DNA from 3 places in the Intrasporangium calvum DSM 43043 genome. Region 3 is predicted to be linked to each of the others. Evidence: riboswitches for the same ligand, from Rfam matches in the RefSeq annotation. Region 3 holds a riboswitch; each other region holds the start of a gene.
The links. A riboswitch is a leader RNA that binds a small molecule or an ion and turns the genes downstream of it on or off. The one in region 3 is predicted to bind cyclic di-AMP.

Region 1: linked by a shared signal. The riboswitch ahead of INTCA_RS20435 (C40 family peptidase) and the one ahead of INTCA_RS14700 (LysM peptidoglycan-binding domain-containing protein) in region 3 are both predicted to bind cyclic di-AMP.
Region 2: linked by a shared signal. The riboswitch ahead of INTCA_RS17950 (CHAP domain-containing protein) and the one ahead of INTCA_RS14700 (LysM peptidoglycan-binding domain-containing protein) in region 3 are both predicted to bind cyclic di-AMP.

The regions. Positions count from the first base shown of each region.
Region 1 is NC_014830.1:820,827-830,439, forward strand. It holds gene INTCA_RS03785 (hypothetical protein) at 1-5, shown strand, start outside; gene INTCA_RS03790 (hypothetical protein) at 90-494, opposite strand; gene pdxH (pyridoxamine 5'-phosphate oxidase) at 552-1,244, shown strand; gene INTCA_RS03800 (hypothetical protein) at 1,428-2,534, opposite strand; gene INTCA_RS03805 (MFS transporter) at 2,782-4,020, shown strand; gene INTCA_RS03810 (iron-dependent transcriptional repressor DtxR) at 4,025-4,750, shown strand; cyclic di-AMP (ydaO/yuaA leader) riboswitch at 4,888-5,053, shown strand; gene INTCA_RS20435 (C40 family peptidase) at 5,052-5,846, shown strand; gene INTCA_RS03820 (DsbA family oxidoreductase) at 5,984-6,667, shown strand; gene INTCA_RS03825 (STAS domain-containing protein) at 6,942-7,310, opposite strand; gene INTCA_RS03830 (ATP-binding SpoIIE family protein phosphatase) at 7,307-9,454, opposite strand; gene INTCA_RS20525 (SRPBCC family protein) at 9,555-9,613, opposite strand, start outside.
Region 2 is NC_014830.1:3,924,384-3,933,996, forward strand. It holds gene INTCA_RS17920 (FAD-binding oxidoreductase) at 1-81, opposite strand, end outside; gene INTCA_RS17925 (MFS transporter) at 297-1,598, opposite strand; gene INTCA_RS17930 (hypothetical protein) at 1,736-1,990, shown strand; gene INTCA_RS17935 (zinc-dependent alcohol dehydrogenase family protein) at 2,008-3,024, shown strand; gene INTCA_RS18845 (transposase) at 3,146-4,342, opposite strand; gene INTCA_RS19945 (hypothetical protein) at 4,517-5,311, shown strand; cyclic di-AMP (ydaO/yuaA leader) riboswitch at 5,446-5,651, shown strand; gene INTCA_RS17950 (CHAP domain-containing protein) at 5,654-6,529, shown strand; gene INTCA_RS17955 (alpha/beta hydrolase family protein) at 6,656-7,744, shown strand; gene INTCA_RS17960 (DUF6299 family protein) at 7,906-8,727, shown strand; gene INTCA_RS19315 (SWIM zinc finger family protein) at 9,011-9,613, shown strand, end outside.
Region 3 is NC_014830.1:3,222,501-3,232,113, reverse strand. It holds gene INTCA_RS14730 (glycoside hydrolase family 13 protein) at 1-863, shown strand, start outside; gene INTCA_RS14725 (LacI family DNA-binding transcriptional regulator) at 860-1,870, shown strand; gene otsB (trehalose-phosphatase) at 2,133-2,936, opposite strand; gene INTCA_RS14715 (alpha,alpha-trehalose-phosphate synthase (UDP-forming)) at 2,933-4,486, opposite strand; gene INTCA_RS14710 (CBS domain-containing protein) at 4,705-5,136, shown strand; gene INTCA_RS14705 (serine/threonine-protein kinase) at 5,201-7,039, shown strand; cyclic di-AMP (ydaO/yuaA leader) riboswitch at 7,272-7,417, shown strand; gene INTCA_RS14700 (LysM peptidoglycan-binding domain-containing protein) at 7,423-8,103, shown strand; tRNA gene INTCA_RS14695 (tRNA-Thr) at 8,249-8,321, shown strand; gene INTCA_RS14690 (hypothetical protein) at 8,548-9,009, opposite strand; gene INTCA_RS14685 (hypothetical protein) at 9,389-9,613, opposite strand.

The DNA of each region.
Region 1 (9,613 bases), 1.6 Mb from region 3:
TCTAAGCCAGGTCGTACGCCACGCTCAGGGCGTCCGGGGATCGCGGTCTCAGGGCCAGACGGTGCATCTGAGTCCCGGGGGTGGCCGGGTCAGTTGATGGCGCCTGGCCGACCGCGCCGGAGGGCCGAGGTGGCGGCGTCCTTGGCCCGGTCCGTCGCCGTCAGCTTGTCGGTCGGGCTGATCCGCTTGGTCAGGTCCGCGCCCTGGAGCAGCCGGGGGAGCGGTGTCACCGACACGGGGTAGACCGTGATCGCCGTGTCGCCGCTGAAGACGATCCACAGCGACTGGTCGCCTTCGTAGACCTTGAGGATGCTGCCGTCCGAGAGTGACTTCGCATGGTCGAAGGCCTTCTTCCGAGCCTTCTCGCTCGCGATCACCTTCTGGGCGGCTTCCTTCGCCGGCTCCCGCAGAGCCTTGCTCGCCACCCAGATCTGCGGGCCGTACTTGGCTCCGACCTTGACGATCTTCGAGACCGCCTTGCCCTTGCCTGCCATTGCTGACTCCTCGTCGGTCGTCGGTCTGGGTTCTGAGGGAAACCCTAGTCTGGCTCCATGTCGACACCCGATCCGAAGGACCCCGGCCACGTCGCCCATGGGGGCGGACTGCTCGAGTCCGACGTGCCGGCCTCCCCTTACCCCCTGCTGCGGGCCTGGGTCGATGCAGCCCTGGCAGCCGCGGCAGCCCGCGAGGACGTCCCGGAGCCGTCGGCCATGGCCGTGGCGACGGTGGACCCCGACGGTGCTCCGAACGTCCGCACGGTGCTCATGCGGTTCCTCGACGAGCGTGGCCCCGGTTTCGTCACCAACCTCCGATCGACCAAGGCCGACGAGCTCGCCGCGAACCCGCGCATCGCCGCGACCCTGACCTGGCCCTCACTCTTCCGAGCGGTCCGCTTCCGGGGTGTGGCCGAGCTGGTCGACCGCAGAGAGGTCGAGGCATACTTCAGCTCCCGGCCCTACGGCTCCAGGCTGTCCGCGTGGGCCTCGGAGCAGTCGCGGCCGGCGCGGGATCGGGAGGAGCTCAAGGAGCGGTGGGTCGCGGCGCTGGCGCGCTTCCCGGACCGGGGCCGCGTCGATGACGTGCCCGTTCCCGACTTCTGGGGCGGCTATCGCGTCCGATGCGACGAGGTGGAGTTCTGGGCCGGGCGGCGGGACCGCCTCCACGACCGCATCGTCTTCGCTCGGACCGGCCACGGCACCCTCTCCGATGCCGGCTCCTGGGCGCGATCGCGACGACAGCCCTGACGAGTCCGCCCGGCCATGAGATGCACCAGTGGCGGGGGACGAGGCACGGCGCAGCGCACGAACCGGACAAGGAGACAGGGCAGCCCGACCAAGTCGGACTGCCCTGCACTCATCCTGCGTGCGGGTGGGGACGCGACTATCGCGTGGCCACCTCGCACGTTCCGGAAGAAGTCACTTCTCGGATCACCTCCTTCCTTGTTGCTTCCCCCGACCGTACGACGGAGCAGCGGCCGCCGCCAAGGGGTTATCCCGAACCGGTTCGCTCCGCCCCACCCGGCGCCCGTGGGGCGACGCGGACTCGGCCACGGTCCGTGGACCCCGACCGAGGAGGGCGAGCAGGAGGGGGATCTCGACGTAGGCGTGCGGGCTGGTCAGGGCGTCCTGCACCCCGACGCCCAGCGAGTAGTTGCTGACGAGCAGCACCGCGAACACCGCGGCCGCGAGGAAGCCGATGGCCCAGACCCGTGCTCCCGTCAGCCAGGGGAGGCGCTCCTCGAGGTCCGCCGCCGCGTCCGGCGCGTGTCGCGGGAAGAAGACGACCCAGGTGAGCAGGTGCATGGTCTCCAGGAAGGCGAAGACGGCGAGCAGGCGGTTGCCCACCATGGCGCCCTCGCCGCCCGTCTGCTGGACCCCGGCGATCACGCCGTGCCCGTCCCCGACGAGGCTGCGGACGAAGGTGGTGTCCGTCCCGATCCACGCGTCCGCGGCTCCGACGAGGATGAGGACGGGGATGACCAGGGCCCAGCCGACCTGCAGGGCGCGGAACACCCTCCGGGACCGGACCGACGGCAGCCGGCGCGACCAATCCCAGACGAAGGCGACGACTGCGACGAGGTGCAGGTGCACCACGGCGAGGAAGTGCTGCTCGGGCCAGCGCAGCGACGCGACGGCCGCGACGCCGGTCAGCACCCACGCCGACGACCACTGGCCCCGTCCGAGCACCCGGGGTACCGACACGGCGACGATGGCGTACCCGAGGACGATCTCGACGACGTTGCCGGGGCGACCGACCAGCCCGCCGAGGAGTCGGGCGGCGACGATCCCGACGACGAGCAGGGCCACCAGGCGGAGGAACGGTCGACCCAGGCCGAGCGCGAGGCCCGAGAATCGCCCCGCGACGTAGCGCAGTTCGAGCACGGCGTGGAGGACGCCGAGGAGGAGGACGCCGAGGACCACGGTGCTGACCGCCGACATCAGCGAGACCACGAGCGCACCCGTCACGACGGCGAGGAACGAAGCGAAGAGGACGCCCACCCGGGGAGCCGGCCCTGCCGGGCCTGGAACGCTCACGACGCCGAGCCCGCGGCCGTTCGGGCAGCGAGCCCAGCGGCATACGGCCGGCCGGTGGGGTGGCGCTGACGGCGGAGGGACACGTCGTCATCGTTTCCGGCCCGTCCGGTGCCGAGCGAGCGCAGTTGCGCAATCGTTAGGGCGTCGTGCCACGTCCGAGACCGCTGAGCACGAGCGGTCCTCGGCCGGGTGACCACGTCGTGGCCACATGGTGAGACGGTGCCCGCGGAGCCGTAGGGTGCGAAGGATGACCGTGCCCAGCCCGCACGAGCCGGGCCCCAGGGGGACGCTCCGGGCCATCGCGCTGTCGGCGTACGGTCCGACCCTCCTGGCCTCGACCGGTACCGGGGCCATCGCCCCGATCATCGCCGTCTCGGGGCGGGAGCTGGGGGCCTCGGTCGGCGTGGCAGCACTCCTCGTCGCGGCACTCGGACTGGGCACCCTGCTCGGCGACCTGCCCTCAGGTGCGCTCGCCGCACGCATCGGGGAGCGTCCGGCGCTGCTCGTCGCGGCACTCGTCGAGGCGGGTGGCATGCTCGTGTCGGCGACGGCTCGGTCGCTCGCGATGCTCTTCGTCGGGGTCGTCGTCATCGGGCTCGCCGCGTCCCTCTTCGGGCTCGCCCGGCAGGCGTACCTCACCGAAGCCGTCCCCGTCGCCATGCGGGCGCGCGCACTCTCGACGCTGGGAGGAGTGCACCGCATCGGCTACTTCGTCGGGCCGTTCGCCGGGTCGCTCGTCGTCGCTCGGTGGGACGTGGCCGCCGCCTACGTCGTCGGGGTCGTCGCGAGCCTGGCCGCGTTCGTCCTCGTCCTCGTCGCCCCGGACATCACCCGCCGCCAGGGTCTCGGCCCGCGGCCTGCTCGCCAGCGTTCGGTCGCCTCCGTCCTCCTCGAGCACCGGAGGGTGCTGCTGACGCTGGGCGTCGGCGCCATGTGGGTCTCCGGCGCCCGCACCGTCCGGGAGGCCCTCGTGCCGCTGTGGGCAGAGTCGGTGGGTCTGTCGCCCAGCCAGACCGCACTCGTCTTCGGGATCTCCGGAGCCGTCGACATGCTGCTCTTCTATCCCTCGGGCTGGCTGATGGACCGCCACGGCCGGGTCGCCGCAGCCGTGCCCAGCATGCTCGTCCTCGGCCTCGGTATGGCTCTGCTGCCCCTCAGCACGACGCTCGTGGCGGTCACCGCCGCGGCCACGGTCCTCGGGCTCGGCAATGGCCTCGGCGCCGGCCTCATCATGACGCTCGGTGCGGACGCCTCCCCCGTGGAGGGGCGCTCCCAGTTCCTCGGAGGATGGCGCCTGTGCGCGGATGTGGGAAGAGCCGCCGGTCCGCTGGCGTTGTCCGGGTTGAGCGCCGTCATGACGCTCGGGGCGTCGGCCGTCGTCCTCGGGGTCGGTGCGGTGGCTGGTGCGGTGTGGTTGCGCATCTGGGTGCCCCGGCACGACCCGACCCGAGCGTCGCGAGCCATGAAGGATTCTTTGAGAGAGTAGGACCGTGACCGACCTCATCGACACCACCGAGATGTACCTCCGGACGATCTTCGAGCTGGAGGAGGAGGGGATCATCCCGCTCCGGGCACGGATCGCCGAGCGGCTGGGGCACTCCGGGCCCACGGTGTCGCAGACCATCGCGCGCATGGAGCGCGACGGCCTCGTCAGCGTGACGGGGGACCGGCACCTGGACCTCTCGGACGAGGGGCGGCTCATCGCGACGCGGGTCATGCGCAAGCACCGCCTCGCCGAGCGACTCCTCGTCGACGTCATCGGGCTCGAGTGGGAGTACGCCCATGACGAGGCGTGCCGGTGGGAGCACGTCATGTCCGAGAAGGTCGAGCGCAAGATCCTCAGCCTGCTCGGGGACGGGTTGGAGTCGCCCTACGGCAACCCCATCCCCGGCCTGGAGGAGCTGGGCCTCGAGGTCGCCGGTGACTTCCTCAGCGGCCTCGTCGCCTTGACGGAGGCGGCCGGCGAGGAGCCCGTGGCCCTGACGATCCGGCGGATCGGCGAGCCGGTCCAGGTTGATCCCGAGGCGCTGGCCCTGCTGACGTCGGCCGGGCTGATGCCCGGAGAGCGCGTCACGGTCCAGCGCGAGGACGGCCGGATCCTCGCCTGTCGGGAAGGGACGGACCGGTCGACCGGGGTCTCGCTCCCCGAGGACGTCGCGGTCCACGTCTTCGGTCAGCGTGAGAGCGTGCCGACCGCCGGGACGGACCACGCCTGATACCCACTCGGAGAAAGTTGTCCCCAACTCGTGATCAGGACGTGACAACCGCTGGGTGTTTGGATAGTTTGATCGGGCTCGCTCCGCACGGGGAGAGCGCCCTGGGCCGGATCGCCAAGTCCTGCCACCGGACCGGGGGTCGTCTGACACCGCATGGCAGGAGCGGGGGAACCATTCTCCGGGCGTCGAGAGACGCCCTTGGGGTCAAGTCCTCCCGAGGACCTTCGGGTCCGAGCGAGGGCCGGGTAGTACCTCCCACCCGAACCCGACAGCTCACCTCGCAGGCGTCGAGAGGTAGCACGTGGCTCTTAACGTTGCCGGGCGTCACCGCGCCCCGGGTCGCTACAACCCGTTGTCAGAGCTCAAGCTCATCGCCAAGGAGTCCGCGCAGCCGGCCGTGAAGGGTGCCGCGATCGTGGCGGCCTCCGGTGGTCTCGTCGCGACGTTCGCGCAGCCGGCTGCCGCCGATGGCCAGGCCGCCGCACCGGTCAACGCCGCGCCGAGCAGCGCGGCCGTCGTCGGGCCCCAGGCGGCCACGATCAAGGCGGCCAGTGCGCTCAACGCCATCGGCTTCGCCGAGAAGGCCACGACGAAGGCGCAGACCGTCAAGCCGATCGTCATCAAGGACGTCGTCGTCGAGAAGGAACGCGCCGCGCGGGAGGCTGCGCAGGCGGCCGAGCGCGCCGCAGCGGCGCGTAGCGACGCGCAGGACCGGGCCTCCCGCACGACCACCGAGCGAACCCCGATCGCCGACCCGGCGCCGTCCGCCTCAGGAATCGTCGGCATCGCCCAGTCCATGATCGGCGTGCCGTACGTCTACGGCGGCAGCACCCCGAGCGGTTTCGACTGCTCCGGGTTCACCTCCTGGGTCTACCGTCAGGCCGGCATCTCGATCCCGCGCACGGCCTCGCAGCAGCAGGCCTCGGCGACCCGGGTGAGCACGCCGCAGCCCGGTGACCTCGTCTTCTTCGGCTACCCGGCCTACCACGTCGGCATCTACGTCAGCCCCGGTCGGATGATCGACGCGCAGCGTCCCGGGACGGTCGTCGGCTACCACTCGATCTGGACCACCCCGTGGGGCTACGGCCGCTACTGAGCCCCCAGCCCCAAGGGCACCCCGGCACGTCCCGAGCCCCCCACCGTCGCGGTGGGGGGCTCGTCACGTCCGCCCGTCCCCCGCCGAACCGGCTGACGAACCGGCTGACGAACCGCCCGACGTGGGAGACTGAACTGATGACCGACCAGTCCGCTGCCGAGTCCACGACCCCCGTCATCCTCGAGCTCTGGTCGGATCTGGTCTGCCCGTGGTGCTGGATCTCCAAGCGGCGCGTCGAGGCGGCGGTCGCTGCGTTCGAGCGGCCGCATGACGTCACCTTGCGCATGCGTTCCTACGAGCTCGACCCCCTCCTGCCGGTCGGCGAGAGGATGGGCGTCGCCGAGCACCTGGGGCGGAAGTACGGCGGAGGTGTCGAGGGTGGCCGGTTGATGAATGCCCACGTCAGCGACGTCGCCCTCGATGACGGGCTGAGCTTCGACTGGCATCGGGCCGTGCGCGCCAACACGTTCGACGGGCACCGCCTGTGTGCGCTGGCCCTCGAGCTGGGCGGGCCGGCATTGCAGTCCGCTGCCTACGAGCGCTTCCACTCCGCGCACTTCCGCGAGGGACTGCCCATCGACGACCACGGGGTCCTCCAGCGGCTCGCCGCCGAGGCGGGACTCGACGAACGCCGGGTCGCCGCGGTCCTGGCGGGTGACGACTACGCGGCCCGGGTCCGCGAGGACGAGGAGCTCGCCCGCTCCATGGGTGTGACGAGTGTGCCGTTCCTCCTCGCGAACGGCCACGCGGCGACCTCGGGGGCGCGCTCCGTGGAGGACTACCTCGCGTTGCTTCGCGGGGTCGTGACCGAGGGCGTCTGACTCCGCCCGATGGTCGGTCGGCCAACAGCGAGCCACGGGCGGAGGTCGACGAGGGCGCCGCACCAGGCACATCTGCCCTGCGCCGGCCGCGACGGCCACTCCTCGAGGCTCGCCAGCAGGCGCGCCGCGGTCCCCGTGGTGAAGACGTGGGGGCACGCCTCCGTCGGATGCGGGGCCTCGACCATGTCGTGACCGTAGGGCGCGCTGGTGACAGGTCCGTATCCCGCAGGTCCGTATCCCGCAGGTCCGTATGCCGCTGGGCTCGGTTCCCGGGTCAGGGCCCTCCGCGCCGGCTGGGTTCGCCGGACGCGGCGTCGAGGGTGTCGTGGAGCGGGATCACCGTCTGGATGCTGGTCAGCTCGAGCACGGCGCGGATCGGAGCGTCGCGGGGAACGACGAGGGCCAGGTCCTGGCGTCGGTGCCCGAGCCGCTGGGCGAGGCGGAAGAGCATCGCGATGGCGGCGCTGTCGAGATACGTCGTGCCGCGCAGGTCGAGGATCACTCGGGCCGGGTCGTCCGCGAGTTCCGTGGTGATGGCCTGCCTCACCTCGTCGACGTTGGCGAGGTCGATCTCGCCACTGACCTGGACGTGGCGCACGCGGCCGGAGTGTTCGTGTGAGGTGATGTGGGCCACGCGGGTCACCCGCTCTTCCTCGGGCCGATGGTGACGCGGCGGCGCAGGTGCACCACGGTCCCGTCGCCGGTGCGGTCGACGTCGACGGCGTCGGTCAGCGCCTGCATCAGCTGGAGTCCCCACCCGCCACCGCGATCTGAGGGCGCTCGCCACTGGCCGCGGTCACGCACCCACATCTCCAGCAGGTCCTCGTCGAGCCGAGCCTCGAGCTCGAGGTCGCCGGGAGCCGCGGCGTAGGCGTGCTGGACGACGTTGGCGCACGCCTCGCCGCAGGCCACCAGGATGTCGTTCTCGTCGTCCTTGGTCACCCCGGCGTCGCGCAGCCACTGCCGGAGCGAGCCGCGCGCCAGGGACAGCATCCGGGCTTCGGCGGGGACGGTGAGACGCCACGGTCCGGCGACGACTGGCAGGGGCCGTACGGCGATCAGGGCCACGTCGTCGGCGAGGTGGTGCGGCTCGATCATCGTGGTCAGCAGGTGGTCGCAGAGGCGCTCCAGGTCCTCGCCCGCCATCGCTGCGGCGGCGGTGCACAGCCGGTCGAGACCCTCGGTGATCGAGGCGCCGCGCCGCTCCACGAGACCGTCCGTGTACAACAGGAGCGTCGCGCCGGGCTCGAGCCGGTGGACCGACTCCTCGTAGATGGCTTCGGCCGTGACACCGACCGGCGGTGCGAGTCCGACCTTGAGGTAGCTCGCGCCGGTCGCGGAGAAGGCGAGCACGGGCGGGTGGCCGGCGCTCGCGACGCGCAGCCGGCGGGTGCGCGGGTCGAGCACGGCGTAGAGGAGCGTGACCATCTCCGGCATCGGCAGCTGTGACACGAGGCGGTGGACGCTGCGGAGCACGGACGCGGGTGAGGTGTCCTGGAGGGCGTAGACGCGCAGCGCCATCCGCACCTGGGCCATGGTCGCGGCGGCTGAGACGCCGTGACCGGCCACGTCGCCGATCGCGAGCCCGACCTGGCCATCCGGGAGCTGCAGCACGTCGTACCAGTCGCCGCCGATCTGCACGTCGCTCGTCGCCGGCACGTAGCGGGCGGCAACCGCCACACCTGGGACGTCCGGGAGTCGGGCCGGGAGCAGGCTGCGCTGCAGGGTCTCGGCGATGTCGTGCTCCCGTTGGGCCCGGGCCTCCTCGTGGCTCAGCTGTTCCTGCGCCTCGAACCGTTCGCGGATCTCGGTCTCGAGCTGGTCGTTGAGCGCCGAGAGCTCAGCCGTGCGCACCGCCACCCGCGCCTCGAGGTCGGCGGCCGCCGCCTCGAGCGCCCGGGTCGCGGAGTTGCGTTCGCTGACCACGGCCGCCAGGACGAACGAGGCGAGGGCGATCGAGGCGTTGAACGCCTGGAGGGCGAGCATCTGGTCGATCAGCGGCCTGCCTCGGAAGGTGCCGAGGCCGCGGGCGGCCGACCACGTCGTGATGGCTGAGGCGATGAGGGCGGCAGGTGCTGCGGCGCGCAGCTGGTAGCGCCACGCGGCCCAGCCGACGACGGGGAGGGCGAGGAAGAGGACCTGCAAGGTCCGGGCGGCCCACGCCGTGGCGACGACGACGGTGACGAGGATCGCCACCATCTCGGCTGACTGCCGCAGCGGCCAGGACGGCAGGTCCCGCAGGAGGGGCAGGCTCAGCAGGAAGGGCGTCACGATGAGCACGCCCATGGCGTCGCCGGTCCACCAGACCGCCCAGGTCGCGGGCAGCTCTGCGTAGGAGATGGCGTCGGACCACGCGAGGGCGAGGGAGCCGATCAGCGCGCTGATGAGGGTGCTGGCGAGAGCCGCGAGGACGATGCCGAGGGCGTCCCGCTGCCGGTCGAGCTGTCGGCGAAAGCCGATGGCCTCGAGGACGAGGACCGCCACGAGCGGTGCGAGCGTGTTGCCGGCGGCGGTGGCCACGGCGGCGAGCGGTCCGGCGCTGAGCGGGAGGTTGACGGCGAGTGCCGCGGCAGCGACCGCCGGCCAGAGCCAGCGACCGACGACGACGAAGGCGGCCACGGCGATGCCCGTCGGCGGCCACAGGGGCGTGACGTTCTCGCCGACGAGCGAGAGGCTGAGACCCAGGTGCGCCCCGAGGTAGTAGGTCACCGCGGCGGCGACGGACCAGCGGGCGCGCTCGCCCGTCAGCGCGCGCCACCACCCCGCGGGCCCAGAGGTAACCGTCACACGCCGAGCCTAGGGATCCGGGGGCGACTGCACCCGGGTTTGGGGCCAGACGCACTGCGGTCAGCTCGCGCAGCGCCGAGGACCGGCGTCTCTTCGTAGTTCAGCGGGTGCGCGCCGGCGGACTCGACGGCCAGCGCCAGGCGCTCGGGGAAGCGGTCG
Region 2 (9,613 bases), 700 kb from region 3:
GAGAACCTCACCGGTGACGGTCTCGGCGAGCCCGCGGAGTCGCTCGCGGTCGAGGGTCGCAGAACCATGTGTGGAGGTCATGGCGTCCATCCTTCGAGTTGAAGTGCACCTGAAGTCAATGCGGCGTGTGCGGCCGGTTCTCGGCCTCCTTTCCATGACGTCGAACGAGGGCACCCGAATCTGACGCGACAGGTGGATCTCTTGTGACACTGCCGCTCGACCGTACGTCGCGCCACCGACAGGCCGAACGATTCTGCGGAGAGTTCAGCCCAGCGGCGTAGGCCGCGGCGGCGCGCCTACGCCCCGGGGTGGAGCCGCGCTCGCCGGTGCGGTCCAGCGCCGGGCCGGACGGTCCGCCAGAGCAGGCCGAGTGCCAGGAGCTGGGTCGCCGCCACGGTGACGACGAGGGCAGGCAGGGAGACGTCGTAGAGCCAGCCGATCCCGGCCCCACCGATGACCGCGAAGGCGCCCTGGATGCCGGCGAAGACGCCGTAGGCCGTCGCCCGGCGTCCGGCCGGAACGAGCTCGGCAACAAGGGCCTTGACGGCCGAGTCCTGGATCCCCAGGGCCAGCCCCCAGACGACCACTCCCGCGAGCACGAGCCCGAAGGACTGGGTGAGGGCCAACGGGGGGACGGCGGCGACGAGGACCGGCACGACGAGGAGGACGTGGGCACCGGCGCGGTCGTAGACCCAGCCCACGAGGAGCGCGGACACCGCCCCGACCGCCATCGCCGCGGCGTAGACGAGCGGCACCGTCGCGAGAGGCACCACCGCGTCGGCAGTCAGGTGGTAGCCGATGATGCCGAAGGTGACGAGGCCACCGGTCGTCAGGCTGGCCGCCACCGCGAACCTGAAGAAGTCGCCGGGCAGGTGGCTGCCGACTGCGTCAGCGAGCCACGCCCGGACCGCACCCCGCGTCCGTATGCCGCTGGGCTCGCTCCCCGGATCATCGCTCGCCGGGGGGTGCGCGGCGTCGGGGGTGCCGGTCACCGCCCCCAGGTCCGGCACCCTGGCCCGCAGCACCAGCAGGACCGCGATGGCGACGACTCCGGGGACCGCGAGGACGAGCATCCCGGGCCAGATCACGCCGGTCGCGGCGACGACCGCGGCGACGACGAGCGGGCCGGCGAAGGCGCCGACCTGGTCCATGGCCTTCTGCACGCCGAAGCCGCGCCCCCGGCCGAGGGCGCCGGCTGCGTGCGCGAGGAGCGCCGACTTGGAGGGGCTGCGAATCGCCTTCCCGCTCCGCTCGAGGAGGATGAGGAGCGCGGCCACCGCCAGCCCGGCCCCGCCGAGGAACGGGGCCACCGCGAGCAGCGGCACACACACCACGGTCAGGGCGTAGCCGCTGATGGTGAGCAGCCAGTACCTCCCGGTGCGGTCGGCGAGCGGGCCGAAGACGAGCCGGAGCACGAGGGCCATCGCCTCGCCGAGCCCGGTGACGACCCCGACGACGAGGCCGCTCGCGCCGAGCGACGCCAGGAGCGGGCCGTACATCGACCGGGCTCCTTCGTAGACCATGTCCGCGGTGAGGCTGATGACGCCGAACCACAGCACGATCCGCCAGCTCGACATCGGTCTCGTCACCCGCACCATGATGCCGCCTCGCGATCCGGTCAGGGTGCGCTCAGGGTGGGGGCCGGGTTACTCCGGATGGGCCGCACTCCGCCGGCCGGGGACCGACGGCTTTCGCCGCGGTCGTCACCAGCGGCGTCGGCGCCGCATCCGTCGCCGTGACGGCCGCGGGCCGGCTCCTCGGGCTTCTCGCCGCGGACCTGCCCACGGTGCTGACCACCGGCGGACCGGTGCTCGTCGCGGCCGGCCTCGCGATCCTCCTCGGCCGGCTCGTCCTCGCGGGTCGTCTCCCGGTCCCGGCCGCCCTCGTCACCGCGCTCGGTGCGGGTCTGCCTGCGCTCCCGTTGGATCTGGTGCCGCTCGGGGCCCTCACAGTCCTTGCCGGCCTGGGGCCGCTGCTCAGACGCGGCTGACCCGGCAAGATGTGGGCATGCGCGCCACGACTATCCACGCCCCTCGCGACATCCGCCTCAGCACCGTGCCCGACCCGACCATCACGGCTCCCACGGACGCCATCGTCCGCGTCCTCGCCGCCTGCATCTGCGGTTCCGACCTCTGGCCCTACCGCGGGGAGAACCCGATCGACGAAGGTGTCACGATCGGGCACGAGGCGGTGGGCGTCGTCGAGGAGGTCGGAGCCGAGGTCACCTCCTTCCGTGCGGGCGACTTCGTCATCGTGCCGTTCGACCACTGCGACAACACCTGTCCCCACTGCCTGGCCGGGGTCCAGTCCGCGTGTGACCACCTCGGCTTCACCACGAGCGGCCAGGCCGAGCTCACCCGGGTCAACCAGGCGGAGGGGTCGCTCGTCAAGACCGAAGGCACCATTGACGACGCACTGCTGCCCTCGCTCCTCGCCCTCTCGGACGTGATGGCGACGGGATGGCACGCCGCGGTCGCGGCCGGTGTGCGTCAAGGCGGCACAGCCGTCGTCGTCGGCGACGGCGCCGTCGGGCTGTGCGGGGTCATCGCCGCGCACGAGCTCGGTGCCGAGCGCATCATCGCCATGTCGCGACACGCCGACCGGCAGGCGCTCGCTCGTGAGTTCGGAGCGACCGAGGTCGTCGCGGAGCGGGACGACGCGGGCGTCGCGGCAGTGCTCGAGCTGACCGGCGGGGTCGGTGCGGACGCGGTCCTTGAGTGCGTCGGGACCGACCAGGCGATCAGAACGGCATTCGAGGTGGCTCGCCCGGGCTCCACGGTGGGCTTCGTCGGCGTGCCCCACGGGGTGGAGCTTCCCGTGCGGCACATGTTCCGCCGCAACATCGGCCTCGCCGGCGGGATGGCCCCGGTGCGGCGCTACCTTCCCGACCTGCTCGACCGCGTGCTCGACGGCCGCATCGACCCCGGCCGGGTGTTCGACCTGACGCTGCCCCTGGACGAGGTCGCAGAGGGCTACCGGGCGATGGACGAGCGCCGAGCCATCAAGGTGCTCCTGCGACCCTGACGCCGGCGGCGTGCGGCCGCACCGAGGCCCGCGGCCGCGGCACAGAGGAGGCCGAGCGTGAGGAGGCCGAGCGTGCGGAGGCCGCGCCTGACAAGGAGGGCCGGGCCGGGGCCCGGCCGCCTCATGTGGCCGCGTTGACGAAGCCGATGACGACCGCGCCCCACCAGCCGACCTGCGAGACCGCCGTGGAGAGCATCATCCGGTGCCACTCGCGCTCGGGCACGTCGACCGGCGACGCGTCCGCGGAGAGCGAGGCCAACCGCAGCCGGACCGGAGCCATCACAGCGCCGTTGACGCAGACGGCGAGGACGAGGGCCAGCTTGAGCAGCGTCAGGGGGGACCCGATGTCGGGGCGGAGCAGCGTGCCGGTGAGGAAGAGGCCCCCGAGTCCGGCCCAGATGATCGGCGAGGCGGCCGCTGCGAGGCGGGTCGACTCGGTCAGGGCCCGACGGCCGGAGAGCCAGAGCAGCCCGTGCCAGTCGACGAGGAGGACGGCCCCGAAGGACACGACGAGGGACATCACGTGAAAGGCGCTGACGGTCGGGCGCCAGGAGTACGACTCGGGGACCAGCCTGGAGAGGGCGATGCACGCCGTGAAGGCCGCCAGCACCACGACGAGGCGATGGAGCGGACCGAGGCGAGCAGTCGCCGCGAAGACCCCGTCGCCCACGACGGCCCTCTCGAGTTCCCGCGCCGCAGCGGCTGCCGGGGCCGCTCCCGCGGCGGAGTCCACCACCCGCGGTCGGACCGGCCTGGACGGGCGGCCGCGCGGGGTGACCGCGCGCCGGCCCGGGGCCGTCGACCCCCCGCGCCCCGTCGCGGGCTCCGGTGGCCGCGTCTCCTGATCAGGCAGAACGGGCAGAACGGGCCAGTCGAACGCGCGCCAGTCCGGCCACTCGTCGTCGATGCGCTGACGCACCGGCCGGGCGTCCCAGGCAGCGTCCGGCCGGTATGAGCGGGGCTGCTGCTCGGGGTCGGTCTGCTCGGGGTCGGTCTGCTCGGGGTCGGTCTGCTCGGGGTCGGTCTGCTCGGGGTCGGTCCGTTCGGGCCCGACCTCGCGGGTGCTCGCATCCCGGAGCCACCGCCGGAGAGTGCTCGCGCTGACTCCGACCTGCTGCGCGGCGCCGGCGACCGTGACGCCCTGGCGGCGGGCCAGGGCGACCGCATCGGCTCGGAACTCGTCGGAATACCGCTTCGGCCGTTCCGGCTTGGTCGGTGGCGCGCGACGGCTCGGCAGGTGGACCACGACCGCCTCGTCCGGCTGGTCGCGGTGCGGGTCCTGGTCCGCTGGGGACCGTTCCATGGGTGGGTGGGACATGAGCAGTACCTCGTACTTCCCCCGGGCCGGGTCTGCCCTGGCAGATCCGGTCAACTCTGCGAGAATAGCGACCCCGACCGGCCTCTGGTGCCCGCACGTCCCGCGGGGACGCGGCAGTTCCGCCTACAGTGGAGCGGGTACGTGTTCGGGCAAAGGCCACATGGGGGTAGTGCGATGACACAGGAGCCAGGCACCCGCCGGGAGCGCCGCGAGCTCGAGCGCCGGGCGCGCGGGCCCGCTGCTGCCGTCGCCATCGTCGTCGTCGCCCTGCTCGTGCTCGGAGGTGCCGTGTGGTTCGGCAAGGACCTCTTCGTCGGGTCCCCGACGGCGGCACCGCTGGCTCCCGCCACCACGGCCGCCCAGACGACCACGAGCCCACCGGCCACCAGCCAGCCCACCACCGAGGCGACCGTGTCCGAGACCCCGACGCCGACCGTCGACCCCGTCGCGGCGGCCGTTGACGAGTGCCGCAGCGCCTGGGCGCGGCAGGTCAAGGCTGCAGCGGCTGCCTCGACGGCCCTGCGGGAGTGGGACGCCCACCTCGACATCATGAACGACCTGCAGGCCGGCAAGATCTCGTTGGCCAAGGCGAAGAAGGACTGGGCGCCCACCACGGCCAAGGCACCCCAGCACATCGCCGCCTTCCACTCAGCCGACCGGACCTACCGGTCGGCGGAGCAGCGCTGCGCCCTCCCCGAGAACGCGCCCACCGGCGACGAGGCGAAGGCCCTCTCGACCTGCGCCGCGAGCATGAAGGTGGTCGACGGGATCCTCGCGAAGGCCCGCGCCGCCGTCGAGCCCTGGGAGACCCACCTCAAGGACCAGTCCCACTTCAAGGCCGGGGGCATCACCGCGATCCGGGCGGAGGCCCTCTGGCGGTCCCTCTGGCAGAAGGGCCTCAAGCGCAACCCGCCCTACTTCAGGGCGGTCGCGGCCGGGGCCAAGGCGACCTGTCCGATCGCCGGCTGAGCGGGATCGCGACGCGGTGCGTCTTTACCAATTCATGGACAGCCCGTTACCTGAACGTGACATCCGCGGACGAGTCGTCTAGTGTCATGCCCAGCCCCTTCCCCCAGTTGGGGCTGGCCCGAGGTGGACGCCGAGTCCTGCCAACGCCTTGAGTCCCGTTTGACCCGCATGGCAGGAGCGGGGGAACCACCGTTCCTCCGAGCGTCGTGGAGCCGGATCGTTCCGGCTGCGCGCCGCTCTTGGGGTGTAGCACCTCGACGACGGCCTCCGGGCCGGAGAAGAGAGCCGGGCAACCTTTCGCCCGAACCCGACAGCTAACCTCGTAGGCGCGAGAGGTTCTCTGTGAAGACTGACAACCGTCCCGGGCGCCATCGGGCGCCGGGTGGCTACAGCCCGCTCGTCGAGCTCAAGAGCATCGCTCGCGAGTCCGCGCAGCCGGCCATGAAGGGCGCCGCAGTCGTCGCCGCCGCCGGCGGAATCGTGGCCACGCTGTCCACCCCGGCTTCGGCCGAGTCCCTGTCCGACACGTCCGCAGTGGCTGCGGTCGCCGCACCGAAGGTCGCCGCACCACGGGCAGCTGCTGTCGTGGGCCCCGCCTCAGCCATCGCTGCCCCCGCGGTCGCCGACTCGCACGCGCTTCGCTCCATCGGGTACGCGACGGCGCCGGAGAAGGCCGCCACGGCGAAGCCGATCGTCATCAAGGACGTCGTCGTCGAGAAGAAGCGCCAAGAGGCTGCCCGCAAGGCTCGGGAAGCGGCCGAGGCCCGCCGTGAGGCCGCCCAGCGCGCCTCTCGCGACGCGACCCGCTCCACGCTGACCTCGTCGACCTACACGTCGAAGTCGACGGTCAACGGCTCGTCCGGCCGGAAGTCCGCGTACAACTGGGGGACTGCCGGCCAGTGCACGTGGGGCGCGCTCAACAAGTGGTACCAGTCCGAGGGCTACTACCCGGGTGGCTGGACCGGCAACGCGATGACCTGGGGCTACGGAGCCGCCAATGCCGGCTACACCGTCACGAGCACCCCGCGGACCCGCTCCATCGTCGTCCTGCAGCCGGGGGTCCACGGCTCCTCGAGCGTCGGGCACGTGGCCTGGGTCATCGGGGTCAACGGCAACGAGATCACCATGGTCGAGATGAACGCGCTCGCCGGGCCGTACAACTACAACACGCGCACGGTCACGCACGTCGGCGGGATGCAGTACATCTACGCTCCGTGACCGGCTGAGAACAACGCAGTTCCGAGAGCGGGACGGGTGCCCACGCACCCGTCCCGCTCTGGCGTCCTGCCAACCCGCGACGCCGCCGCGGGTTGGCCCTGGAACCCCGATCGGTGAGACTGGGGTATGCGGACCGCCTTCGTCGCCGGGTCACTGGCAGCCGTGCTGGCCGCCGGCGCCTGCACGAGCAGCGGTTCCCCTCCCCGCGCCCCCACTCTGATCCCCACTGCTCCGGCCGAGACGCAGCGCTCGTCCACGAGCCCGTCCCCCGTCGCCCCGCCGTCTGCCTCTGCGTCTCCCCCAGCCAGCCCGACGGCCGGTCCCACGGGCGACGGCCGCGAACGGTCCGACCCCGCGTTCATCGATGCGCTCTTCGAGACCGACTTCGACGGCCGCGACCTGCGCCTCGGCCGCGAGGGCGGGAGCACCGACGCCTACCGGCAGTACTTCGTCACCTACCGGGGTGACGGCCTGCGGATCTCGGGGCGGATCAACATCCCGCGCGGCAGCGGCCCCTTCCCCGCCGTCGTCCTCGCGCACGGCTACGTCCCCCTCGAGCAGTACACGAACGGCGCCACCATGCTGCGGGAACGTGACCACCTCGCCCGGAAGGGATACGTCACGCTCCACATCGACTACCGGAACCACGCCCAGTCCGATGACGACCCCGACAACGGCCCCAACCTCCGGATCGGCTACACCGTCGACGCGGTCAACGCCGGACTGGCCCTGCAGCAGCTCGACGCCGTCGACCCCGACCGGATCGGAATCATCGGGCGTTCGATGGGAGGGGGCGTCGTCTACGGCGCGCTGGTCGCCGTGCCGGGACTCTTCAAGGCGGGGGTCGCCTACAGCCCGGTCAGCTCCGACACGGTCGACAACTTCAACCGGTGGGTTCGCCGTGACCGCGACCGAGGCGGCGACGCCCGAGCGGTGCTGCGCCGCCTCGGGGCCCCAGAGCGCGCACCGCGGACCTGGGCCCGGACCAGTCCCCGCACGTACTTCGACCGGATCACCGACCCGATCCTGATCCACCACGGCACGGACGACGAGGACTGCCCGATCCGCTGGTCCGAGGAGACCGTGACCGCTCTGAAGCAGGCCGGCAAGAAGGTGACCTACCACGTCTACTCCGGCGAGCGGCACACCTTCACGTCCCAGTGGCCGCTGTCGATCCGGCGCACCGAAGCCTTCCTCGACACCAACCTGCGCTGAGGGACCGCGGCCGCGATTCACCAATCCCCCACGGGAGGGATCGCCTCAGGTCTACCGTGACAAGCGTGACGCTGGCCACCAGTCACGCCATATGAGAAAACCGCAGGCGGGGGTCCTCATCGCGAGGTGCGGGTCCGCGCCCGACCGAAGGGGACGGATCGATGAAGGTTTCAGGGCGTTTGGCGGCGGCACTTCTCGCCGCCGTGACCACCGTGGCGGTTGGGGGGTCCCCCGCAGTCGCTGCACCACCGACCAACGACATGTACGCCGGCGCCGAGGCCATCGCGGCCCTGCCGTTCGCGACCACCCTCGACACGACCGAGGCGACCACCGACGCGGACGACGCGGAGCTCAACGGCCAGTGCGGCGCACCGGCCATGGATGCCAGCGTCTGGTACAGCTACACCGCCGAAGCGGACAGCCTCCTGCTCGCCGACGCATTCGAGTCCGACTACAGCGCAGGCGTCCTCGTCGCTACTGGCGCGCCGGGGAACTTCCTGGTCCAGGGGTGCGGGCCAGGTGGGGCGGGCTGGGAGGCCATGGCTGGTGAGACCTACTACATCGTCGTCTTCGACGACCAGGAGGACGGGACGGGCAACGGCGGCACGATGAGCCTGACCGTCGACGTTGCACCGCCGGCCCCGGCCATCGAAGCCACCGTGAACCCGCTCGGCTGGTTCGACGCCCGGACCGGATTCGCCACGATCTCCGGAACGGTGACCTGCGACAGCAGCGCCGATTTCGCCTTTGTCGACGTCACGCTCCAGCAGCGCGTCGGACGCTTCATCGTCCGTGGGTACGGCGGCACCGAGGTGTTCTGTGACGGGACGCCGCAGCCGTGGAGCGCCGAGATCTCTGGCGAAACGGGGCTCTTCAAGGGCGGCAGGGCGCTCAGCGTCAGCTTCTCCGTCGCGTGTAACAGCGGCGGGTGCTCGGAGTACTTCGACGAGACCGAGGTCCGCCTGACGGGAAAGAAGCGGTGACGCCCAGCGGCCGGGCCGGCTGACGTCACCACCCACCGACCGGGTCGTATGCCGCTGAGCCAGCTCAGCGGCATACGGCCCGGTTCTGGTGTGGCTGGGTCAGACCTCGATCCACTGGACGGGCGGTTGGGTGCAGCGGGCGGCACGCTGGCCCTCCTCTGGCGGCACCACGGACCCGGACTCCCGGTCGGGAAGCAGCGGGGCCTGGGGCGGCTGGACGCCAGCTACCTCCGACTGCCCAGGAGCCCGTGGCGAATCCGCACGTGGCGTCATCGGCCTCGTCATGACACGGTGGACGCCCCAACACGTCGCCGCGCTCGCTCCCGACGCCTCGTCGCTGGCGGCCGCGCGCCGGCTCGCGCGTCCCGGCCCGTGGTCCGACACCGGGTCCACCGACACCCTCGTCTGGGGAAAGTGCCAGGGGTCGGGCGCGACCCCCTACCGGGTCAGCGTCGACGTCACCGGCCCTGACTTCCGATGCTCGTGCCCCAGCCGCAAGCTGCCGTGCAAGCACGGTCTGGCGCTGCTCATGCTGTGGGCCACCGGCTCCGGCTCCGTCAGCGAAGCCGCGGAGCCGGCCGGCCACGCGGCGCAGTGGGCTGCGGAGCGCTCGAAGCGTGCCGGCGCGGTGGCGTCGCTGCGCGCGGCTCGAGCAGGCCTTGCAGCGCAGGCGCACCGTGCCCCAGACCCAAAGGCGCAGGCGAAGCGCCTCGAGGAACGGCTCGCCCTCATGACCGCGGGCATGGAGGACTTCTCGCGCTGGCTCGGGGACCTGGCCCGCAGCGGGACCGCCGGCGTGCGCTCCCAGCCCTACACCTGGTGGGACACGACGGCGGCCCGGCTCGTCGACGCCCAGCTGCCCGGTCTCGCGGACCAGGTGCGCTCG
Region 3 (9,613 bases):
CGGACGTCAACCACGACGTCGCCCGGCAGATGCGCGCCTCGATGGCCCGGCACGCGCCGGAGGCCCTGCTCGTCGGCGAGCACTTCCACGACTACACCGTCGACCTGCCCGGAGACGGCTGGCACGGAGTGATGAACTACGCCGGCTTCTGCAAACCGGTGTGGAACTGGGTCCGCGACACCGCCGGCGACCCGATGACGATGGGGGCGCCGGCCCCGCTGCCGGTGTTGGAGGCCGGCGCGGTCGTGGAGACGATGCGTGACTTCACGTCCCGGATCTCCTGGCAGTCGCTGGTGCACTCCTTCAACCTGGTCGGGTCGCACGACGTGACGCGTCTGCGCACGCTCGTCGACCACGACCCCAGGCTGGTCGAGGTCGCTGCCGGCCTGCTGTTCACCATGCCGAGCCTGGCGATGTTCACCTACGGCGACGAGATCGGGATGGAGGGGGCCTTCGGGGAGGACGGCCGCCGGCCGATGCCCTGGGACGAGTCGACGTGGGACCACGGGATCCTCGACGTCTACCGGGCCCTGATCGCGGCACGCCGCTCGTCGGACGCGCTGCGGCACGGCGGGTTGCGGTGGGTCCACGCCGACGGCGACGCGATCGTGTTCCTCCGGGAGAGTCCGACGGAGACGGCGCTGGTGCACGTCGCCCGGGCCGCCCACGAGCCGGTGACGGTCCCCGTGCGTCACCTCGCGGGCGTCGAGACGGGCCGAGCGGCATACGGATCCGGCGTTCGAGTGGGGAAACGGGCTGTCACACTGAAGGCCTCGGGCCCCGGGGTGCGGATCTGGTCGTGGGCGCCGACTGACGACGGGGTGCGGTTCCGCACGCCCAGGGCAAGGAGGACCGGAAGATGAAGGCCAGGCTGCGGGACATCGCCGCTCAGGCGGGTGTGTCCGAGGCGACCGTCTCGCGTGTCCTCAACGGCAAGCCGGGAGTGGCAGAGTCGACCCGTCAGTCCGTCCTCACGGCCCTTGACGTGCTCGGCTACGACCGCCCGAGTCGGTTGCGCCGCAAGAGCGCCGGGCTCGTCGGCCTCATCGTCCCCGAGCTGACGAACCCGATCTTCCCCGCCTTCGCGCAGGAGATCGAGACCTCGCTCGCCCAGAACGGCTACACCCCAGTGCTGTGCACGCAGACCGCCGGGGGGGTGCACGAGGACGACTACGTCCAGATGCTCCTCGACCGGGGCGTCGCCGGGATCATCTTCATCTCCGGCCTCCACGCCGACACCAACACCGCCCCCGACCGCTACGTCGCGCTGCGCGAGCGGGGCCTGCCGCTCGTCCTCGTCAACGGCTACATCGAGGGGGTCGACGCGCCGTTCATCTCCAACGACGAGGTCGCCTCGATGGGTCTGGCCCTCGACCACCTCGTCAGCCTCGGGCACCGGGAGATCGGCCTGGCAGTCGGGCCCGAGCGGTTCGTCCCGGTCATCCGCAAGATCGCCGGCTTCCGCAACTCGATGCAGGAGCTGCTCGGCCGCTCCGACGTCGACGGACTCATCGAGCGCTCGCTCTTCTCGGTCGAGGGCGGCGCCACCGCGGCCGGTCGCCTCATCGACAAGGGATGCACCGCGGTCGTCTGCGGCTCCGACATGATGGCGCTCGGCGTCATCCGCGAGGCCCGCAAGCGGGGCCTCAACGTGCCGCGTGACTTCTCCGTCGTGGGCTACGACGACTCGCCCCTCATCGCCTTCACCGACCCGCCGCTGACGACGGTTCGCCAGAGCGTGACGTCGATGAGCGCCGCGACGGTGCGGGCGCTCCTCGACGAGATCGCGGGCCAGCCGTCCCCTCGGGCGGAGTACGTGTTCCGGCCAGAGCTCGTCGTCCGCGGCTCCACCGGGGCGCTGCGGCGCTGACGCGCGCCTGTCGTATGCCGCTGGGCTCGCTCCCGCACGCCCCTGCCGGTGCCCCCCGCGCCTCCTGCCGGTGCCGCCCGCGCCTCCTGCCGGTGCCGCCGCGCCTCCTGCCGGTGCCGCCGCGCCTCCTGCCGCAACACACCCGGTTATGCGCCGCTCACCCCCGATGCAGCAGGGGTGAACGGTAGATAACCGGGTGTGTTGCCGAGGCAGTGGGGGAGGGGCGGCGGCGGGGGGAGCGGCGGCGGCGGGAGGGCGCTGGTCAGGAGGTGGCGGCTGCGGTCCGGCGGGCCGATGCGAGCCGATGCAGGGCGGCCACGACCGCAGTCTCGTCCTCGACGCGGTAGCGCGCGGCGGTGGACCCGGACCCGACCTTGACGGTGACGTCGTCGGGACGGGTCATCCGGGTGAAGACGTCCTCGTCGGTCACGTCGTCGCCGAAGTAGACGCGCGCGGTCACGTCACGGGCCCGGCCGAGGGCGGTGACCGCCGAGCCCTTGTCGGCGTGCGACACGGTCAGCTCGAGCACCGACTTGCCCTTGAGCACCTTGACGCCCGAGTGGGTGAGGGCCAGCTGGCGTGCCTCCGCGATGGCGGCGTCCGCGTCGTCGGGCGGCAACCCTCGGGTGTGGACGACGATGGCAGCCGCCTTGTGCTCCAAGGCCGCCGACGGGTGACGGTCGGAGATGAGGCGGGTGATGTCCGTCGTGAGGGACTCGAGCAGCTGCCGGTCCACGGCGGTCACGGCCGCGGCCTCCATCGCCGCCCGGACCTCGTCGTCGGAGGACTCGGCCCCGTGGCTGCCGATGAGGACGATCGGCTCGTCAACCCCGAGCCGCGTCAGGGTGCGCAGCGTGTCGAGGTCACGGCCGGAGACGACCGCGACCGTCGTCGTGGGCAGCCCGGCGAGGGCTCGGAGGGCCTCGATGCCGCCGGGAGCAGCGCGCACCGCCATCGGGTCGACGTCGAACGGGGCGAGCACCCCGTCGAAGTCGGAGGCGACGAGCAGCCCGGATGCAGCGGCGGCTCCGTCCAGGGCTTCCTGCAACGTCGTCGGAGGGGTCACCGGCCGGATCCCACCCGCGCGCGGACGGGCCTGCCGTCGGTCTCGGTCCGGGGTCCTTCCTTGACGGAGGCGGAAGGGGCTGAGTCGTGCGGCGCCACGGGGGCCGAGGCGGCTCCTCCGCGCGGGTCGGGCGCCGGCACGCCCGGTGCCGCGTCGAGGGCGGCGAGGTAGCGCCGGGCCCAGCGTTGGACGTCGTGGTCGGCCACGCGGCGCCGCAGGGCCCGCATGATGCGCTCCTTGTCCCGCTTGGGCGTGTTGATGGCCCGGAGCATGGCCTGCTTCAGGCCCTCGATGTCGTGCGGGTTGCAGGTGAAGGCCTGGTGCAGCTCGTGCCAGGCCCCGGTGAACTCGCTGAGGACGAGGGCGCCGCCAAGGTCGTGGCGGCACGTGACGTACTCCTTCGCCACGAGGTTCATCCCGTCCCGGAGGGGCGTCACCAGCATGACGTCCGCGGCCTGGAAGAGGGCGGCCATCTCCTCCCGCGGGTAGGAGTGGTGCAGGTAGTGGACGGCAGGCGCGCCGATCTTGCCGAGCTCGCCGTTGATCCGGCCGACCGTCTGCTCGATCTCCTCGCGGAGGGAGCGGTAGGCCTCGACCCGCTCGCGGCTCGGCGTCGCCACCTGGACCAGGGTGACGTCGGGTGGCCCGATGTGGCGCTCGAGGAGGAGCTCCTCGTAGGCCTTGAGCCGGTGCCGGATGCCCTTGGTGTAGTCGAGCCGGTCGACGCCGAGCATGAGGACGTCGGGGTTGCCGAGGCTCTCCCGGATCTCCTTGGCTCGAGCCATGACCTCCGGCTGCTGGGCGAGCGACTCGAGGCCGCGGTAGTCGACGGAGATCGGGATCGCCGTGGCCCGCACCTGGCGGCCCGAGCCGTCGTCGAGGGCGACCCGCTCGCCCTTCGCCCGCAGGCCGAGCAGCTGGCGGCAGGCCCGGACGAAGTTGCGGGCGTCGGCCTGGCGCTGGAAGCCGAGGAAGTCGGCCCCGAGCAGGCCCTCGAGGAGGCTCGACCGCCACGGCAGCTGCGCGAACAGCTCCACCGGCGGGAAGGGAATGTGGTTGAACCAGCCGATCCGGACGTCGGGGCGCAGCTGCCGCACGAAGGCCGGCGCGAGCTGGAGCTGGTAGTCCTGGATCCACACCCGCGCGCCGGGGGCCGCCTCCTCCGCGACCGCCTCGGCGAACCGGCGGTTGACGCGCACGTAGGCAGCCCACCACTCCCGGTGGAACGAGGCCGGGACGATGACGTCGTGGTAGATCGGCCACAGGGTGTCGTTGCTGAAGCCCTCGTAGAAGTCGCGGACCTCCTCGGCGCTGAGGCCCACGGGTCGCAGGTGCATGCCCTCCTCGTCGAACGGCGGCGGGGCCTCGCCGGCGTCACCGGACCAACCCACCCAGGCCCCGGGGTTCGACCGCATCACCGACTCCATGGCCGTGACGAGACCGCCCGGGCTGCGGTGCCACTCGACGTTGCCCTGCTCGTCCACCTGCTTGTCGACGGGGAGTCGGTTCGCGGCGACGACGAGGTCGAAGGTCTTCCTGGTGGACGTCACCGAATCAGCTCCTGGCGGTGTTCTCTCGAGTTCTTTCGAAGGTCGGGCCCGGCCGGCTGGTCCGGGGCGGGCGTGCGATAGATGTCTCTCACTCTAACGACCACAGCTCTGGCGCCCGGAGTGGTCCCGTTCTAGGGTCGACCCAAGGCAGGCTGCAGCCGGGATGCCATGGGCACCCCGCACATCACGGACATACCCCATCGTCGAGGAGGGCTAGCGTGAAGATTTCCGACGTTCTGCGCCACAAGGGTGATGAGGTCATCGTCATCGCGCCCGACGAGACGGTCTCCACGCTGCTGGCGAGGCTCGCGGAGCACGGAATCGGCGCGTGCGTCGTCAGCGCCGACGGCACCCACGTCGACGGGATCGTGAGCGAGCGGGACGTGGTGCGCCACCTGCACACGTCGGGGCCGACGATCCTCGAGAACAGTGTCTCGACGATCATGACGAGCGACGTGACGACGGGCACCGCCCACGACGACGTCGCGGACCTCGCGGCGACGATGACCGAGCTGCGGGTGCGGCACGTCCCGATCCTCGACGCGGACGGCCGGCTGTCGGCGATCGTCAGCATCGGCGACATCGTCAAGCACCGTCTCTCCGAGCTCCAGTCGGAGCGCGACCAGCTGCGCGACTACATCACGCACTGACGGCGCGCCGCCCGTGGCGGCGCAGGCGGGGTCGACGAGCCCCTCGGTCAATTACCGTAGGGGCATGGCTGCGCACGACCGGACCCACTGGGTGCCCGCACCCCCAGCGGGGCCGCGGCGCACCGGACCGGACGGCGCGCCCGAGGACGGCCGCCCCCGGCACGAGCGGCTCGGCCGCTACCGCCTCGTCGAGGAGATCGGCGAGGGCGGGATGGGCGTCGTGCACCTCGGCCTCGACCCCCGTGGGCGGGCCGTCGCGATCAAGGTGCTCCGCCCCCACGTCGCCACGGACGACGAGGCGCGCCTGCGCCTGCAGCGGGAGGTCGAGACGCTGTCCCGGATCCAGGATCACCGCGTCGCCACCGTCATCGACGCGGACGTCATGGCGCCGCGTCCCTACATCGTCACCCGCTACGTCCCGGGCCCGGCGCTGGACGACTGGGTCGAGGCCCACGGCCCACTCGACCCGGACGCGCTGCTGCGCCTCGCCTGCGGCACGGCCGAGGCGATCCGCGCCATCCACGCCAGCGGCGTCGTCCACCGGGACATCAAGCCGGGCAACGTCCTCCTCGAGGACGGCGAACCGGTCCTCATCGACTTCGGCATCGCCCACATCGAGGATGACGTTCGTCACACGATGGGCGGTCTCGTCATGGGGACGCCGGGCTACCTGTCTCCCGAGCTCGTCGAAGGGGCGGCCATCACCGATGCGACGGACTGGTGGGGCTGGGCCGCGACGATCACCTTCGCCGCGTCGGGGCGGCCACCGTTCGGCCGGGGTCGGATGGACGTCGTGCTGGCGAAGGTCCGCGCCGGGGAGGTCGACCTCGACGGCGTCGACCCCCGTCTGGTCCCGCTGCTGCGGGCCTCCCTCTCGCCCCAACCTGCCGGGCGTCCGCACGCCGACGACGTCATCGACGCCCTGGCCCGGTTCGCCGCCGGCCGTGCCGCGACGGTGCCGACTCCCCGTGGCGGTCCCTGGGACGACACCGTGGCGGTCGCGCCCTCGCCGGTGGGGTCCACGGAGGTCCTCCACCCGCGCGGGACCGCCGTCTACCCCACGGTCCCTGACGTGCCCCGAGCTGCGGGCGCTGCCGCTGGAACTCCTTCCGCCGGGTTCCCCGCTGCGGTCCTGCCCCCGGCGCCGGGACCGCCCGGGCCGCCCGCCGGTCGGACCCCAGCCCGCGCCTGGCCCGCGCCGCGCGCGGGAGCGAGCCCAGCGGCATACGGCCGGCTGGAGGAGGCCGACGACTGGGGGACCGACGACGACTACGAGGACTACGACGACTCCTACCTGCCACCACGGGAAGGAGACCCCCGGATCGGGCTGGCGAAGCGCACCGGCACGCTCGCCGCGGTGGCGCTGGCATGGCTCGGAGCGCTGGCGTTCTGGCCCGGGGCCGCTGTCGTCGGGCTCGTCGCGTGGTCCGTCCTCGCCCGCGCCGTGGACCGCGCCATGACGGGGTTGGTGCTGCGCCGGTTCGAGTACGGGCGGCGTCAGAGCGACGTCCCCTGGACCGTCGTCACGAGCCCGTGGCACCTCGTCGTCGGCCTCGTCGCGACCGTCGTGTCCCTCCTGCTGCCGGTCGCCGTCGCGTTCGCCGGCGTGTTCTCGGCGGCGCTGCTGCTCAGCGGGGTGGCCGGGAGCGACCTCGATCCCGGCACCCCAGGCACGCTGCTCGTGGGAGGCGCGCTCGGGCTCCTCATGCTGTGGTGGGGGCCGGGCCGGGCCTCGCTCCGCCGCGGGACGCGCTCGGTGGTGCGACGGTTCGTCCCGCCCGGGCCCCCCACGCAGGTCGTGGCGGTCGTCCTGGCCGGGGCCGGGGTCGCGGTCGCCCTCGTGGGGATCACCCGCGGCGTGAGCAGCTGGGCGCCGTTCGGCGCAGGACCCTTCGGGCTCTGACGGGCGAGATCAGAGATCGAGTAAAGAGATGGTCAACTCAAGATCACGAAAAGATCTCGGATCGTCTTGTCTTGGTCCCGATCGTCACGTAGCGTCAAGCCTCGATGGCCTCCGCGCCACTCCCTTGAGCGGGCGGTCGTCACCACATTGGCTCCACACGGTGTGGCACGACAATTTCACAACGCCACCCATCAGCGGTCCCTGAAGCGCCGAGCCTCGCCAGCCAGGGACGTCACCCGGAAACCCGGATCGCGCGAGGACGGGGGACCCATGTGTGCCGGCGCTTCGCCGGCTGGGGGTGAAGTCGCCACCGCGACAGGGCCAACCTGACGGCCCCAACCCGACAGCTAACCCCGCAGGCGCTCGTCAGGAAGGGATCCCCCATGCACTACCAGCCGAAGCACGCTGCCCAGAAGCGTCCACGGGTCAAGCAGCGGATCGCCGGGGTCAGCCTCGCCGGAGCAGCCACCGTCCTCGCCGGCGTCGCCACCGCGGGCTCGGCCAAGGCCGACGGCTCCGTGTGGGACCGCGTCGCCCAGTGCGAGTCGAGCGGCAACTGGAGCATCAACACCGGGAACGGCTACTACGGCGGGCTGCAGTTCTACCAGCCCACCTGGGCCGGCTACGGCGGCCTCGCCTACGCGCCGCGGGCCGACCTCGCGACCCGGTCCGAGCAGATCGCCATCGCGCAGCGCGTCCTCGCCTCCCAGGGCCCCGGTGCCTGGCCCGTGTGCTCCGTGCGAGCCGGGCTGACCCGGGCCAACGGCGGCGCCACCAGTGCCCCCGTTCGGGCCAGCCGGAGCGCGACCAAGGCCACCAGGACGACGAAGAAGACCTCGACCAAGAAGACCTATGCGCCCGCACGGACCAAGAAGGTCAACCGGGCGCCCGCCGTCTCCACCGGCACCGGAGCGAAGATCACGGTCCGCTCCGGAGACACCCTCTCGAAGCTCGCCGCGAAGCACGACGTGCGCGGCGGCTGGCAGTCGCTCTACCAGGCCAACCGCGGCACGATCCGCGACGCCGACCTGATCTACGTCGGACAGGTCATCCGCCTTCCCTGAGCGACGAACCGCCCTGACGGGCCCCATGGACCGGGCGGCCCCGTGACCACTTCCCCCTGAGTGGTCCCGGGGCCGCCCATCTTTTCCGGTATGCCGCTGGGCTCGGTTACGCTTTCGCCGTTCCCCGCCTGCCCGGCTGGGACCCGCTGGCGTGGCGCAATCGGTAGCGCACCTGTCTTGTAAACAGGCGGTTAGGGGTTCGAGTCCCCTCGCCAGCTCCCCGCTCAGAAGGCCGCATAGTGCCCCTGACCTGCAGTTATGTCGTGGTGAGCGACAGGTGGCCCGCCGGACACGAGTGGTCACGAACGGACCCGCTTTCACTGGCGCGCCGGTGCTCCGCCAGTCTGGCGCCGGACAGTACCCTCATGTCTGCAGGGACACGCTCCCCGGTGTCCTCGAACCCAACGTCATGGAGTCAACTGTGGCTCTCGGCACCGTCAGCGTTCACCCGCTGGGTTCCTGGCATGGAGCAGGTTGCGTGGGTGGGCAGACCTTGAGCTCGAAGGGGATCTCTAGTTCACCTTGTTCCCCGTCGGCTGTCTCGTAGGTGAGGGTCAGGCCCTTGCCCTCACGGACCTCATCGGTGGCCTCGATGTCGATCGCCAGAGCGGCTACTTCGCCGACATCTGACTCCTCCTCGACGGGGCCACACACGACGTCGACCGGGTCGGGTTCCGAGGGAAAGCCGTGCGTGACGAGGTCGCCAGGCAGGTATCCGACGGTGGATCCGGCGCTGGACCACACCCCGTAGTGGGCGATGGGCAGGTTCCCGCTCGTGAATCGGGCAGCGGTGACCCGTGCAGACCCCTCGGAGACGCACAGGGTGATGACGCCTACGGATAACTTCGTCTCACCTTCAGGTGCGAGGATCGTCTGGCCGAAGGCAGCTGGCGCATCACCGGCCATTCGAAGCGTCGAAGCGCTCCCGCACGCGGACAGCAGGAGAGCGCCCACGCCGGTGCAGGCGATGAGTGCAGCACTGGCGCCGCCCCTGGAGACGAGACGCATCAACCCTCCCTGTGACCGGAGCGGTGCCCCACGTGCGACGCGGGGCACCCCGAGACGTGATCCTAGTCATCGAGGCTCCGAGCTCGCTCCAGCCGAAGCGACCCGCCGACGAGCGGTTCGCCGCCGCGACCACTGACGGGGCGGAGCTGGTGGCCAGCCTGCGGTAGGAGCCTCGACGGCAGGGGCGTGGCGAAGCGAGCCCAGCGGCATACGGAGGAGGGTGTATGCCGCTGGGCTCGCTTGCTGGGCCAGTGTTGCATCGTGGGGCCGGCCCCGTTCACGCGCGCGGCACGGACACGTGCGGCCCTGGTGGACTCGTCGGAAGCTTGGCCATGGTGCAGGCGAGGCCCTCGCACTGGTCGGGGTCCCCGTTGTCGGCGGCCTTGTTGCCGCCGCCGTCGATGACACCGGCCAGGGCGCGGATGCCGAGCTGTGCGTTGTAGGTGGCGATGTTCCTGGTGACGCTCGCGTAGGAGACCAAGGTGCCGGGCCGAAGGCACAC